3 regions of the Streptomyces sp. NBC_00442 genome follow, and region 1 is predicted to be linked to each of the others. Evidence: riboswitches for the same ligand, from Rfam matches in the RefSeq annotation. Region 1 holds a riboswitch; each other region holds the start of a gene.
The links. Region 1 has a riboswitch for cobalamin ahead of OG432_RS32455 (enoyl-CoA hydratase-related protein). Riboswitches for the same ligand answer to the same signal wherever they lie in the genome.

Region 1 (4,430 bases):
GCGTCACTTCCTCGGCTTCCCCTGCCACTGACCCACACGGAAGTACGGACAACTCGACATGGAAAAGAAACTGATACTGCGCGGCGTTCTCGCCGGCGCAGTGGCAGGGCTGCTCGCATTCGTCTTCGCACGGATCTTCGCCGAGCCGCAGATCGCGAAGGCCATCGACTACGAGAGCGGTCGTGACGCCGCGCAGAGCGCGCTGGACAAGGCGGCCGGTCTGCCCGTCGACAGCGCCGACCCCGATCTGTTCAGCCGCACCATCCAGGCCAACGTCGGGATCGGCGTCGGCATGATCTTCTTCGGCATGGCCATGGGCGCGCTGTTCGCGGTCGCCTACACGGTCTGCCTGGGCCGGTCCGGCGCGCTGCGCGCCCGCACCCTCGCGCTGCTCGTGGCCGGCGGCGGGTTCCTCACGATGTATCTGGTCCCGTTCCTCAAGTACCCGGCCAACCCGCCGGCGATCGGCCACGAGGAGACGATCCAACAGCGCAGCGGCCTCTACCTGATCATGGTGGTGTGCTCCATCGCCTTCCTGGTGGCGGCGGTCTGGCTCGGAAAGCGGCTCCAGGTCCGCTACGGCAACTGGAACGCCACGCTGATCGGCGGCGCCGCGTTCGTCGTCGCGATCGGGATCGTGATGCTGGTGCTGCCCTCGCTGGGTCACCTGGCCTACAACAGGGAGAACTTCGGCAACCAGGCCACCGAGACGCCGCTGCCCCTCAAGGACTCCAAGGGCGCGATCGTCTACCCCGGCTTCCCCGCCGACGTCCTGTTCTCCTTCCGCTTCTTCTCCGTCGCCGCCCAGCTCCTGCTCTGGGCCGCGATCGGCCTGTTCTTCGGGCCCCTGGCCGAGCGGCTCCTCAGCACCCGCCGGGAATCCTCCGACGTCCCCGCGCAGGGCCCGGCCCCCGTCCCTGCATGACGACCGTCCCTCCGACGAGCGCGGTGATCGCCGAGGTCACCGCGCTCGGACCGTTCTTCTCCCTGAGCACCCACGCCACGGGCGTCCCTCCGGTCGAGCCCTGGGTGGCGATGTCCCGCCCGCTGATCGAGGCGCGCGTGACGGCCGTACGGCAATGGCTCGCCTCGGCGGGCCACCAGTCGCCCGACGCCGTCGAAGTGCGGGTGGCCGCGTCGGTCACCCACCTGGGTCTGGCGGCGCGCCTGCTGTCGCCCGCGCTGGCCGCCCTCGTTCTGCACGACCGTGTTCTCGCGTTCGACCTCGCGGACGTGCACTGGCAGCCGGTCCTCGGCGGTCCCGTGCCCCTGTCGCTTCCCGCGACGGCCGTGCGGGCCGCCTCCCCGGCGGCGGAAGGCCTCGGGGCGCTCCTGGACGGACCGCTGGCCGAACTCTCGGACGCGATGCGGCCGTTCTCGCTCTCCTCCCCCATCCTCCGCGGCAATCTCGCCTCCGCGCTCAACGGCGCCGCCACCATGATCGCCGCTGCGAGGCCAGACCTGGCGGCACGGAGCCGCGCCGCCGTCGGCCTCGCCCTGGCCGGCCCCGCACTGTGCGGCTCCGCCAGGAGCACCGCCAACGGCGGCTTCCAGCGCGGGAGTTGCTGCCTGATCTACCGCGCCGCCCCGGATCGCAAGGGCGCGCTGTGCGGCGACTGCGTCCTCCACCGCCCCGCCCGAGGGCCACGGGGCGGTGGCTGGATCCGCGCTAGTGGTGACTGAGCTCCGGTGGCCGCTTCCGCGTGAACGCCGTCATGCCCTCCTTCTGGTCCACGGTGGCGAACACCGCGTGGAACAGGCGGCGTTCGAAGCGGACTCCTTCGGCCGGGGTGGTCTCGAAGGCCCGGTTGACGGATTCCTTCGCCATCATGACGACGGGGGCGGACATCCCGGCCACCGTCCCGGCCACCGCGAGCGCGTCCTGGAGCAGGTCCGCGGCCGGCACGACGCGCGAGACGAGCCCGGCGCGCTCCGCCTCGGCCGCGCCCATGGTCCTGCCGGTGAGGCACAGCTCCATCGCCTTGGCCTTGCCCGACGCCCGGGTCAGCCGCTGGGAGTGGGGGATACCGGCCGCGAGCTCCACCCTCGTGGACAACACGGAACACCCCACGGCCGTTGTCCTGACTCGCGGATCAGCGCACATCGCCCGCCTTCCCGACGTGCTGGGCACGTCAGTGGCGTACCGCTCGGCGACACACTCCCCGGTCACAGTGGCGGGACCGCGCCGGATTCACACCGGCTTCCCCGCGTCCTAGTAGGTCCACCCCTCCGGGCGGGTCCCGCAGGGGACCCCGGTGTACGCCCTCCTGGCGTCAGGAGGGCGTACACCGTCACCGGATCGCCGGATCAGAAGAGGCCGGCGTAGTACTGCTGGATGTTGGGCAGCGCGCGCAACGTCTTCTCGTGCTGCGGGTAGTTGGTGAGGACGTACCGGATCCGGGCCGCGAGGTCGGCCTTCTGCGCGGGCCTGAACCCGGCCGCCTTCAGGAGGTCGCAGAACACCTTGATGTTCGCGAGGTCGCCGTGGCCCGTGGCCCGGGGGCACAGGGTCGCGACGACCCCGGACATCCACTCCGCCGGGAAGTCCTCCTGCCGGCAGTCGGTGGCGACGACGCCTTTCAGCCAGGAGCTGCCCACCACGGTCGACGAGTGGACGTTCTGTCCGATCACCACGGATCCGCCGGGAACCTTGACCGTGCCCAGCGAGCTGAGGGTCGGCATCAGGGAGGCCACCCATCCCGCCGTGCAGTACGGGGCGCCCCATGTGATCGCGGCGAAGGCGTTGCTCTTCGAGATCGCCTGGATCAGCCCCAGCGGCTTGGTCAGGTCACCGCCGTACGAGTGCTCCCAGCCGCTCACGCCCTCCGCGCGCAGCGCCGTGTAGCCCCCCGCCTGCTCGTCGGCCACCACACCGACGACCTGCTGGGCCGTGGCGTCGCCGCCACCGGGCTTCTGCACCCAGCACTTCAACTGATGGTCCGCGCTCGCGACGTAGAGCCGGCCGCCCGTGCCGACGAGAAACTGCTGACGGCTGCCCTGGACCGTGCCGAAGACGGCGACATTCTTGTAGAGGAGCGTGCCGTCCTTCTCCGAGAAGTGCTTGAGGCTGAATTCTTCCGCGGGCTCGACGGGTTCGGTGTGGGTGCTCACGGGGTTCCTTTCGGCCGGAACAGCGGAAACCGGGGCGGAGCAGGTGAACTGACGACATGTTCGGCACATCCGACGTCACCGTACAGCGCCACGGCCGACCGGTAACCCGGACCGGACAATTCCCTTTCCCAGTATGGGAGTTGAGGAATTTCCCGGGGCCGAAGAGGCACCGGAGTGCTCACCTCGCGGGTTCCCGCGCCGGCGCGCCCGCGCTCGGATCCCGGTGCGACGGCCGGCGGGACAGGAGCGCCGTCACCAGCAGGACGACCGCGAACAGCGCCCAGCACATCCACATGGGCGGCCCCGCGAGCACGGTCACCGCCACCACCGTGACGGCGCACAGGGCAGCCACGGCCCTGGGCGGCCCGTGCCCGGCCAGCTTGGTGTACGAGGCCGCGCCCAGCCCGTACAGCACGAAATAGATCCCGCCGGACAGCACGAAGAGCAGTTGGAACGACATGACCCCGGTCGCGCCCAGGAGCGCGATGGCGGCGAGGACCGCGCCGACCGCCAGCACGGCCGTGACGGGGTTCGCGTCCCGTTCCCGTACGCGGTTCAGGGCGCGGGGCAGATAGCCGCTGCGCGCCATGCCGAACACCAGCCGGGACAGGGCCAGGACGGAGGCGCAGACGTTCGCGGCGATGGCGGCGACGACCAGGGCCAGCGTGACCGGCCTGCCGAAGTCGCCGAGCGAGCGTTCCGCGAGGCGCAGCAGCGGGGCCCGGTCCAGCGCCGGGTCCGCGGAGTCGACCGCGCTGAACAGGCCGAGCAGCACCAGCCCGTACAGGGCGACCACGATCACGTACGAGGCCGCGAAGATGCGCGGGATGGCGTCCGGGCGCTTGTGTTCCTCGAAGGTGAAGGCCACGGTCTCCCAGCCGGTGAAGGCGACGTAGACCGCGGTCAGGACACTGCCCAGTTCGCCCAGTGGCGGCACCGCGACGCTCGGGGCCCGCACACCGTGCACGCCGAGTGCCAGCAGCGCGGTGCAGGTGACCAAGGCGAACAGGGCCAGAACGAGCGCCACTTGGACCCGTCCCGACACGTTGGCGCCCAGGCATCCGATGACGGTGGCCGCGGCGAGGACGGCGACGGGGAAGACCCAGGCGAGGCTCGGGACGCCGGCGAACTCGGCGACGTAGCGCCCGCCCGTGATGGCGGTCGCCGGGATGCCGGCCACCAGCGCGAGCATCGCGAGGAGCCCGGCGGAACGCCCCGTCGACCGGCCGAAGGCGACCTCGCAGTAGTGCGCCACGCCGGACGCCGACGGGTGGCGGCGGCCCAGCCAGGCGTAGCAGTAGAGCAGCGGGACGACCGAC
Region 2 (4,430 bases), 2.4 Mb from region 1:
CCTCATCCTGGCCTACGCCATCGCGGGCCTGGTCATCTTCTTCATCATGCGCGCCCTCGGCGAGCTGCTCATGTACCGCCCGGTGTCGGGCTCCTTCTCGGAGTACGCCCGCGAGTTCGTCGGCCCCTTCTGGGGCTTCGTGACCGGCTGGACGTACTGGCTCTTCTGGGTCGTCACCGGCATCACCGAAGTCACCGCGGCCGCCCAGTACATGTCCTTCTGGACCCACAAGAGCTTCCCGCAATGGGCCTACGCGCTGATCTTCACGCTCATCCTGTACGCCGTGAACCTCATCTCCGTGAAGCTCTTCGGTGAGCTGGAGTTCTGGTTCTCCATGGTCAAGGTCACCGCCATCGTCGGCATGATCCTGATCTGCGCCGGCATCCTGACCGTCGGCTTCTCGGACGCCGCGGACACCGCCACCGTCGCCAACCTCTGGAACGACCACGGGTTCTTCCCCAAGGGCATCGGCGGCACGCTGATGACGCTCCAGATCGTGATGTTCGCCTTCCTCGCCGTCGAACTGGTCGGCGTGACCGCGGGCGAGTCCAAGGACCCCGAGAAGACCCTGCCCAAGGCCATCAACACCGTGCCGTGGCGCATCGCCGTCTTCTACATCGGCGCCCTGATCATGATCCTCTCGGTCGTCCCGTGGCACGAGTTCCAGCCGGGCGTGAGCCCCTTCGTCGCCGCCTTCCAGAAGATGGGCCTCGGCATCGGCGCGGCGATCGTCAACTTCGTCGTCCTGACCGCGGCCCTGTCCTCCTGCAACTCGGGCATGTACTCCACCGGCCGCATGCTGCGCGACCTCGCGCTCAACGGCCAGGGCCCGAAGGTCTTCACCAAGCTCACCAGGAGCGGCACCCCGCTCGTCGGCACCTCGGTCTCCGCGGCGCTCATGCTGGTCGGCGTGTGGATCAACTATGTGGCGCCCGGCAAGGCCTTCGACTACGTGGTCTCCTTCGCCACCATCTCCGGCATGTGGGCCTGGATCATGATCCTGGTCTGCCAGATCCGCTACCGCGCCAAGTCCGACCGCGGCGAACTGCCGAAGTCCGGCTTCCGCGCCCCCGGCGCCCCGTACACCAGCTGGTTCGCGCTGCTCTTCATCGGCATGGTCATCGTGATGATGGGCATCGACAAGGACTCCCGCGTCTCGCTGTTCTGCGCGCCGTTGTGGGCCCTGATCCTTGGCGTCTCCTACCTGGTCCTGAAGGCCAAGAACCCCGAGAACAAGGCGTTCGCCAAGCGCAGCTGAGGCTCTTCGCCGCCCCTGTTCTTCAGCTCCTCTGACCTGCGTCTTCTCACCATGCGGGCCGTTCCGTATCGCACCTCGATACGGAACGGCCCGCATGCTTATTCTTGCCGACATGCTGACCATCACCCAGGCCCTGTACGACCAGCTCGTCGCGCACGCCCGCGCCGACCACCCCGACGAGGCGTGCGGTGTGGTCGCGGGCCCGGCCGGCACCGGCCGCCCCGAGCGCTTCATCCCGATGCTCAACGCGGCCCGCTCGCCCACGTTCTACGAGTTCGACTCGCAGGACCTCCTCAAGCTCTACCGCGACCTCGACGACCGCGACGAGGAGCCGGTGATCGTCTACCACTCCCACACCGCGACCGAGGCCTACCCCTCGCGCACCGACGTGACGTACGCCAACGAGCCCGGCGCGCACTACGTCCTGGTGTCGACGGCGGACACGGACGGGGCCGGGGAGTTCCAGTTCCGCTCGTACCGCATCGTGGACGGCGTGATCACGGAGGAAGATGTAAGGGTCGTAGAGGCGTACTGACGAATACGCGTACGGACGAATCCCGGGCATACTGGCCGTACGCACTTTCGATCATTGGGCGGCAGGGCCCAGGAAGCCGGTGTGAATCCGGCACGGTCCCGCCACTGTGACCCGCACCGAGCTCCTCGGTGCGGGAAGCCAGGAACTGGCCTGCCGCCTTCTCCCGTCGACAGGGGACGCGGAATCCCCTTGGAGGAGCCCGGCCATGCTCTGGCGCCGCGCGGCACTCGCCGCCGCCCTGCTGTTCCCGCTCGCCGCGTGCACGACGCGCGCGCAGCCCGAGGCCGCGGGCGGCTCCGCCCCCGGCTTCCCGTACACGGTCACCAACTGCGGCGTCACGACGACGTACACCGCGCCCCCGAAGCGGGCGGTGACGATGAACCAGCACGCCACGGAAGTGATGCTGGAGCTGGGCCTCGCCAAGTCCCTCGCCGCGACCGCCTACATGGACGACGAGGTCCTGCCGAGGTACGCGGCGGACTACCGCTCGGTCCCCGTCCTGGCCGCCGAGTACCCCTCGTACGAGAAGCTCCTCTCGGTGAACCCGGACTTCGTCTACGGCGGCTACGCCTCCGCGTTCGCGGCGAGCGAGGGCCGCGGACGCGAGGCCCTCGCCAAGAGCGGCATCACCTCCCGCCTCAACGTGGAGAACTGCCCGCACGGCGCGGCGACCACGATGGACGACGTGTACCGGGAGGTCCGCGAGGTCGGCCGGACCTTCGGGGTGGCCGACCGGGCCGAGTCGTGGGTGACGTCGGCCCAGGCCACCAACGCACGCACCCGCACGGCCCGCGAGGGCGCGGAGCCCGTCCCGGTGTTCGTCTACGACAGCGGCGACAAGACGGCGTTCACGGTCGGCGGCAAGGGCATCGGCAACGACATCGTGACGCGGGCGGGCGGCCGCAACGTCTTCGCGGACGACCTGAGCACGACGTCCTTCGGCGACGCGAGCTGGGAGAACGTGGTGGCCCGCGCCCCCGAGACCATCCTGATCCTCGACTACGGGGGCACGAGCGCGGAAGCCAAGAAGAAGCGCCTGCGCGACGACCCGGCCCTCGCGTCCGTCCCCGCCGTCAAGAACAACAGCTTCGCCGTCCTGCCCCTGTCCGACATGGTCACGGGCGTCCGGGCACCGGACGCGGTGACCAAGCTGGCGACGCAGCTGCGGGCGGGGACGGGGGAGTGACCCCGCGCACGCGCTACTCCCTCCTCCTCGCGGGCCTTGCCCTCGTGCTGCTGGCCGCGGCGACCGCCGGGCTCGCGCTCGGCTCGGTGCGGATACCGGCCGGCGACGTACTGGCCATCGTCACCGGCGCCGCCGAACCCGGCCCGTACCGCACGATCGTCCTGGAGGTCAGGGCGCCCCGCGTGGTGCTCGGCGCCGTCACCGGAGCCGGGCTCGCCGTCATCGGGACCGTCCTCCAGGCCCTGGTGCGCAATCCGCTCGCCGACCCCTTCCTGCTCGGCGTCTCCAGCGGCGCCTCCGCCGGGGCCGTCGCCGTGATCGTGCTCGGCGCGGGGGCCGGGGCGGCCACCACCATCGCCCTCCCGGCCGCCGCGTTCGCGGGGGCGCTGGCCGCGCTCCTCCTCGTGTACGCCCTGGCCGGACGCGCCGGATCCATGACGGGCGGCCGTCTCGTCCTCGCCGGGGTCGCCGTCTCCTACGTCCTGTCCGCGCTCACCAGCCTGATCCTCGTCACCTCCGCCCGCGCCGAACACGTACAGGAAGTCCTGCACTGGACGCTCGGCGGACTCGGCGGCGCCCGCTGGGACATGCTCGCCCTGCCCGCCGCCGCCCTCACGATCGGCACCCTCGTCCTGATCGCCCTGGCCCGCCCCCTGGACCTGCTGCTCGTCGGCGAGGAGGGCGCCACCGTCCTCGGCCTCGACGCGGGCCGCTTCCGCGCCTCCGCCTTCGTGCTCACCTCGCTGCTCACCGGCGCCCTCGTCGCGTACACCGGGGCGATCGGCTTCGTCGGCCTGATGGTTCCGCACGCCGCCCGCATGGTGGCCGGCGCCGCCCACCGCACCCTCCTGCCCGTCGCGGCACTCGGCGGCGCCGCCTTCCTCGTCGTCGCCGACCTCGCCGCCCGCACCGTCGCCGCCCCGCAGGACATCCCCGTCGGCGTGCTCACCGCGCTCACCGGAGGCCCGTTCTTCCTGTGGATGCTGCGCGGCCGCGGCGCCCGCGCGGAAGGCGGCCCCGCATGACGACCCTGCGCGCCGAGTCGCTCGCGTACACCACGCCCCGGGGCCGCACCCTGCTCCACGACATCACCCTGGAGGCCGCCGACGGCGAGACCATCGGCCTGGTCGGCCCCAACGGCAGCGGCAAGACCACCCTGCTGCGCTGCGTCTACGCGACCCTGCGCCCCACCGCGGGACGCGTCCTGCTCGACGGCGCCGACCTGCACGCCCTGCCCGCCAAGGCCCGCGCCCGCCGCATCGCGACCGTCCCGCAGGACGCCGAGGCAGGCGGCATCGAGCTGAGCGTGCGCGAGATCGTCGCCATGGGCCGCTCCCCGCACCACCGCTTCTGGGAGGCCGACACCGCCGCCGACGGCGCCCTCGTCCGCGACGCGCTCGCCCGCGTCGGCATCGCGGACCTCGCCGCCCGCCCCTTCCCGTCCCTGTCCG
Region 3 (4,430 bases), 1.5 Mb from region 1:
TGCACGGCCCGGACGCCGGCCTGGCGGGTGGGGCCGGCGGGCCCCCGCTCACCCCTCCGGCGGGACGAACTCCGGCTGGTCCAGGACGCGGAGCCAGCTGCCGTCGGGCTGGCGGCGGACCACCTGGGCGCGGGCGCCCGTACCGTCCTTCGGCGGCGTCGACGTCAGGGCGATGTCGCCGCTGACCAGCGTCGGCAGCGGCTGCTCCTGCTCGAAGTGGGGACGGTTGGCGAGGACCTTCGCCCACAGCTCACGGATCGCCTCGCGGCCCTCCGTCCGGCTGCCCGGCGGGTAGGCGAGGACCGCGTCCTCCTCGTAGAGGGCGGCGACCCCGGCGGCGTCACCGGCGTTGGAGCGCTCGACGAACAGGCGGGTGATGTCCTCGGGCCGCAGGGCCTTCTCGTACTCCGGCGTGTGCTCCGGCGTGTACTCCGGCATGGGTTCCTCCTGGCGGTCGGGGTTGCGGGCGTGCGGTCGGGGTTGCGGGCGTGCGGTTGTGGTTGCGGAGCGGTCACGTTCCCGGTCACGTCCACGGTGGCGGTGGCGGTCACGTCCGCGGTCATGTTCGCCCTCGTTCGTGTTCCGGCACTGCCCAGCCTGATCCCGTCCCGATCAGAAGTCCAACAGATGGAACTGATCGGAAGTAGAATCCACAGTCATGGATCTGAGACAGCTCGAATACTTCGTCGCGGTCGCCGAGGAGCGGAACTTCACGCGGGCCGCCGAGCGGGTGCACATCAGCCAGTCCGGCGTCAGCGCGCAGATCCGCCAGCTGGAACGGGAGCTCGGTGCCGAGCTGTTCGACCGGTCGGCCCGCGCTGCCACCCTCACCGCCGCGGGGCGGGCCGCGCTCGACCACGCCCGCGCCGCACTCCTGGCCGCCGCGGCGGTCGGTCAGTCGGTGGACGAGGTCACCGGCCTGATCCGGGGCCGGCTGAGCATCGGGATGGTCATCGGCTGCACCATCACGCCGCTGTTCGACGCTCTCGCCGCCTTCCACCGGGCCCACCCCGGCGTGGAGATCTCACTCCTCGAGGACAACTCCGGCCGGTTGGTCGACGGGGTTCGCGCCGGGACCCTCGATCTCGCCCTCATCGGGACGTCGACCGCCGCCCACGACGGCCTCGACTCGCTGACGATCATCGAGGAGGGGCTGGTCGCGGCGGTCCCGGCCGGCCATCCGCTGGCGAAGCGGCGCCGGGTCGCCCTGAGCGATCTGAGCGCGTACCCGATCGTGTGCATGCCGCCGGGTACGGGGCTGCGTACGGTCTTCGACCGGGCCTGCGCGGCGCGCGGCGTCCAGCCCGTGATCGCGCTTCAGGCGAGCGCCGCCGACGCCATCGCCGGCCTCGCGGCACGCGGCCTCGGTGTCGCCGTGCTCAGCGACTCGATGGCCGCGCACTACCGCGACCTGCTCACCGCCCGTGCCATCGACGACGTCGACGCGCCTGCCTTCCTCTCCCTCGTGTGGAAGCCCAACGAGGGCCCTGCGGTACGGGAGTTGCTCGCGTACGGACGGCGGGCGTTCGGCATGGCCGGGCCGGCGGCGGGAGTTGGGGCGGGCCCGGCGGGAGAGGGCCGCTGAGAGCGGGCCCGGCACCCCCGCCCTGCCCACGGACGCCTCACACCCCCGAAGCCGCCCACTTCTGCTCCACCTTGCCCAGCCGCCAGTACGCCAGGGCCGCCGCCCACACCACGACGAACAGGCCGACGATGACGAAGCCGACGTTGTCCAGGTCGAGGTCGGCGATCCAGCCGCTGACCGGGTCGGTGAGGTCGAACTTCTCGTGCATGACCCCGACCAGTTCGATGGTGCCGATGAAGAAGGCCACCGCGATCGAGAGGCCCGTGATGGTGAGGTTGTAGTAGACCTTGCGCACGGGGTTGGAGAACGCCCACTGGTAGGCGAAGTTCATGAACGTGCCGTCGAGGGTGTCGAACAGGCTCATGCCGGCGGCGAACAGCAGCGGCAGGCACAGGATGGCGTACCAGGGCAGCCCGGCCGCGGCGCCCGTGCCGGCCATCACCATCAGGGTGACCTCGGTGGCGGTGTCGAAGCCGAGGCCGAAGAGGAAGCCCAGCGGGAACATCTGGCCCGGCCGGGATATGGACTTGGTGAAGCGGCCCAGGATGCGGTTCATGAACCCCCGCGAGTCCAGGTGGGCTTCGAGTTCCTTCTCGTCGTACGCGCCCGCCCGCATCGCGCGGAACACCTTCAAAATGCCGAACAGGGCAACGAGGTTGAGCGCGGCGATGAGGTAGAGGAACCCGCCGGAGGCGGTGGTGCCGACGACACCGAGGACCTGGTGGGTGCTGGAGTCCTCGTTCATGAGGGTGCCCGCGAGGTGGGCGCCGCCCGCCACCAGGCCCGCCATGACGACGACGACGCTGGAGTGGCCGAGCGCGAACCAGAAGCCCACGGAGACCGGGCGCTTGCCGTCGGCCATCAGCTTGCGGGTGGTGTTGTCGATGGCGGCGATGTGGTCGGCGTCGAAGGCGTGCCGCATGCCGAGCGTGTAGGCGGTGACGCCGAGGCCGATGCCGTACGTCTTGGTGCCGACGGCGTAGTGGGCGGGGGCCACCAGCAGGAACAGGATGCCGAAGGCGACGACATGCAGGGCGGCTATGACCGCGAGCAGGGCACCGGTACGGACGGTGTCCTCGCGGCGCCAGCGGAACGTCGGCGTGGCGGAGCCCGCCTCGGAAGGCGTGCGGGTGGACAGGGTCATAAGGGTCACGCTCCAGCACCTCGTGGATCACTTCGTGAGATGCCGCGGCCGGTCTCCTGGCTGACGGGCGGATGCGGCCGCCCCGGCCTTCCCAGCCAGGTGGATCCTGGCCAGTGGCGTCGCAGGGGAACGGCCGCTCCCCGGAAAGGCTTGACGGGGAGCCCGATCACAGTGGCGAGGGCCGCTCCGGTTTCGCACCGGCTTCCCGAACACCACGGCCAGGTCACCCTAGACGCTGCGCAGTTGCCCGCACAGCTGCACAGCTGTGCAGGTATCGAAGATCACACGGAGCGCTCCGGCCCACTCCTGCGAAGATGCGGGCATGCATCTCGTCCCCGCCGAGCGCGCCGGCCACCGCATCATCGACGGCCACCGGGTCTGCGACGCCATCGCCGCGATCGGCGACCCCGAGCGCGTACGCGACTGGGCCGAGCGGTTCTCCCTGCTCGCCGACCCCAATCGGCTCGCGCTGCTGATAGCCCTGCACCGGACCGGGCCGCTCGCCGTCTCCGACCTGGCGGTGGCGACGGGCATGCGCGACCCGGCCGTCTCGCAGGCCCTGCGGCTGCTGCGGGCCGCCGGGACGGTCGCTGGGGAGAAGGAGGGACGGGTGGTGCGCTACCGGCTGGTGGACGAGGCGACCGCACGCCTCCTCGACCAGTACGCGGGCCAGTACGCGGACCGGCATGCGGGCCGGCCCGCGGACCGGCCCGCGGTGACGACGTCGGGGCCCGACCCCGGCCACGCCTCGACGGCATGAGCGGGGCCGGGCGATTTCACGGATCAGCGGCCGTCGTAGATCAGCGCGCGCACCATCCGGCAGGTCGCCTCCGACGGCTGGTGTACGCCGATGAGCGCGGCCACGGTACGTATGGTGCGGTCGGGTGCCTGCTCGGGCCGGTACACCCCGGTGTCGAGCAGGGCGATGGCCAGGCGCATGGCCTTCAGACGCCGGTTGTGGGACTCGTACCACACACGCGGACGCCCGGCGGGCAGCGGCACCTTGCGGAGGGGCTGGAGGGACAGCTGTTTCGGGGCGTGCGAGGTCAGTACGGCAGCGGTCATGGGCATCCTCCTGGGCGGTCGGGAACCCTCACTTACTGCCTCGATTTTACTGGGGACCACTGACAATCGCCCCTGGCCAGCCGGGCTTTGATGCGGCGTCGCGGGTAGCCTGGCGGGCATGGAGATCTGGATCAACCCGGCCTGTTCGAAGTGCCGCAGCGCGGTGAGTCTGCTGGACGCGGAGGGCGCCGACTACACGGTGCGCCGCTACCTCGAAGACGTGCCCTCCCCCGAGGAGATCCGGGCCGTCCTCGGCCGGCTCGGTCTCGAACCCTGGGACATCACGCGCACCCAGGAGGCCGCCGCCAAGGAACTCGGCCTGAAGGACTGGCCGCGAGACGCGGATGCCCGCGAGCGCTGGGTGACGGCGCTCGCCGAGCACCCCAAGCTGATCCAGCGCCCGATCATCACGGCGGACGACGGCACGGCCGTGGTGGGCCGCACCGACGACGCCGTACGGGACGCGCTGACGCGCAAGTAGCCTGTCCCACACGGCAGTCGGCCCGTCGTCAAACCCGGCCGAGCTGGGCCTCGGCGTCGGCGAGCAGCTCGGTGATCCGCGCCCCGAACCGGGCGTCGCACGGGTGCGGCGCTCCGGAGCGGGCGGCTTCGAGGAGGGCGTCGATCGCGGCGCCG

Region 2: linked by a shared signal. The riboswitch ahead of OG432_RS21460 (ABC transporter substrate-binding protein) and the one ahead of OG432_RS32455 (enoyl-CoA hydratase-related protein) in region 1 are both predicted to bind cobalamin.
Region 3: linked by a shared signal. The riboswitch ahead of OG432_RS25580 (HoxN/HupN/NixA family nickel/cobalt transporter) and the one ahead of OG432_RS32455 (enoyl-CoA hydratase-related protein) in region 1 are both predicted to bind cobalamin.

Annotation. Positions count from the first base shown of each region.
Region 1 is NZ_CP107918.1:7,213,831-7,218,260, reverse strand. It holds gene OG432_RS32470 (CbtB domain-containing protein) at 1-31, shown strand, start outside; gene OG432_RS32465 (CbtA family protein) at 59-925, shown strand; gene OG432_RS32460 ((2Fe-2S)-binding protein) at 922-1,683, shown strand; gene OG432_RS32455 (enoyl-CoA hydratase-related protein) at 1,670-2,104, opposite strand; cobalamin riboswitch at 2,078-2,204, opposite strand; gene OG432_RS32450 (hypothetical protein) at 2,308-3,111, opposite strand; gene OG432_RS32445 (APC family permease) at 3,290-4,430, opposite strand, start outside.
Region 2 is NZ_CP107918.1:4,811,092-4,815,521, forward strand. It holds gene OG432_RS21450 (amino acid permease) at 1-1,258, shown strand, start outside; gene OG432_RS21455 (M67 family metallopeptidase) at 1,371-1,793, shown strand; adenosylcobalamin (AdoCbl) riboswitch at 1,839-1,991, shown strand; gene OG432_RS21460 (ABC transporter substrate-binding protein) at 1,999-2,979, shown strand; gene OG432_RS21465 (FecCD family ABC transporter permease) at 2,976-4,004, shown strand; gene OG432_RS21470 (ABC transporter ATP-binding protein) at 4,001-4,430, shown strand, end outside.
Region 3 is NZ_CP107918.1:5,706,403-5,710,832, reverse strand. It holds gene OG432_RS25590 (YybH family protein) at 49-438, opposite strand; gene OG432_RS25585 (LysR family transcriptional regulator) at 659-1,585, shown strand; gene OG432_RS25580 (HoxN/HupN/NixA family nickel/cobalt transporter) at 1,623-2,729, opposite strand; cobalamin riboswitch at 2,759-2,961, opposite strand; partial or broken gene OG432_RS25575 (ArsR/SmtB family transcription factor) at 3,052-3,390, shown strand; gene OG432_RS25570 (hypothetical protein) at 3,513-3,794, opposite strand; gene OG432_RS25565 (arsenate reductase family protein) at 3,913-4,275, shown strand; gene OG432_RS25560 (Gfo/Idh/MocA family protein) at 4,304-4,430, opposite strand, start outside.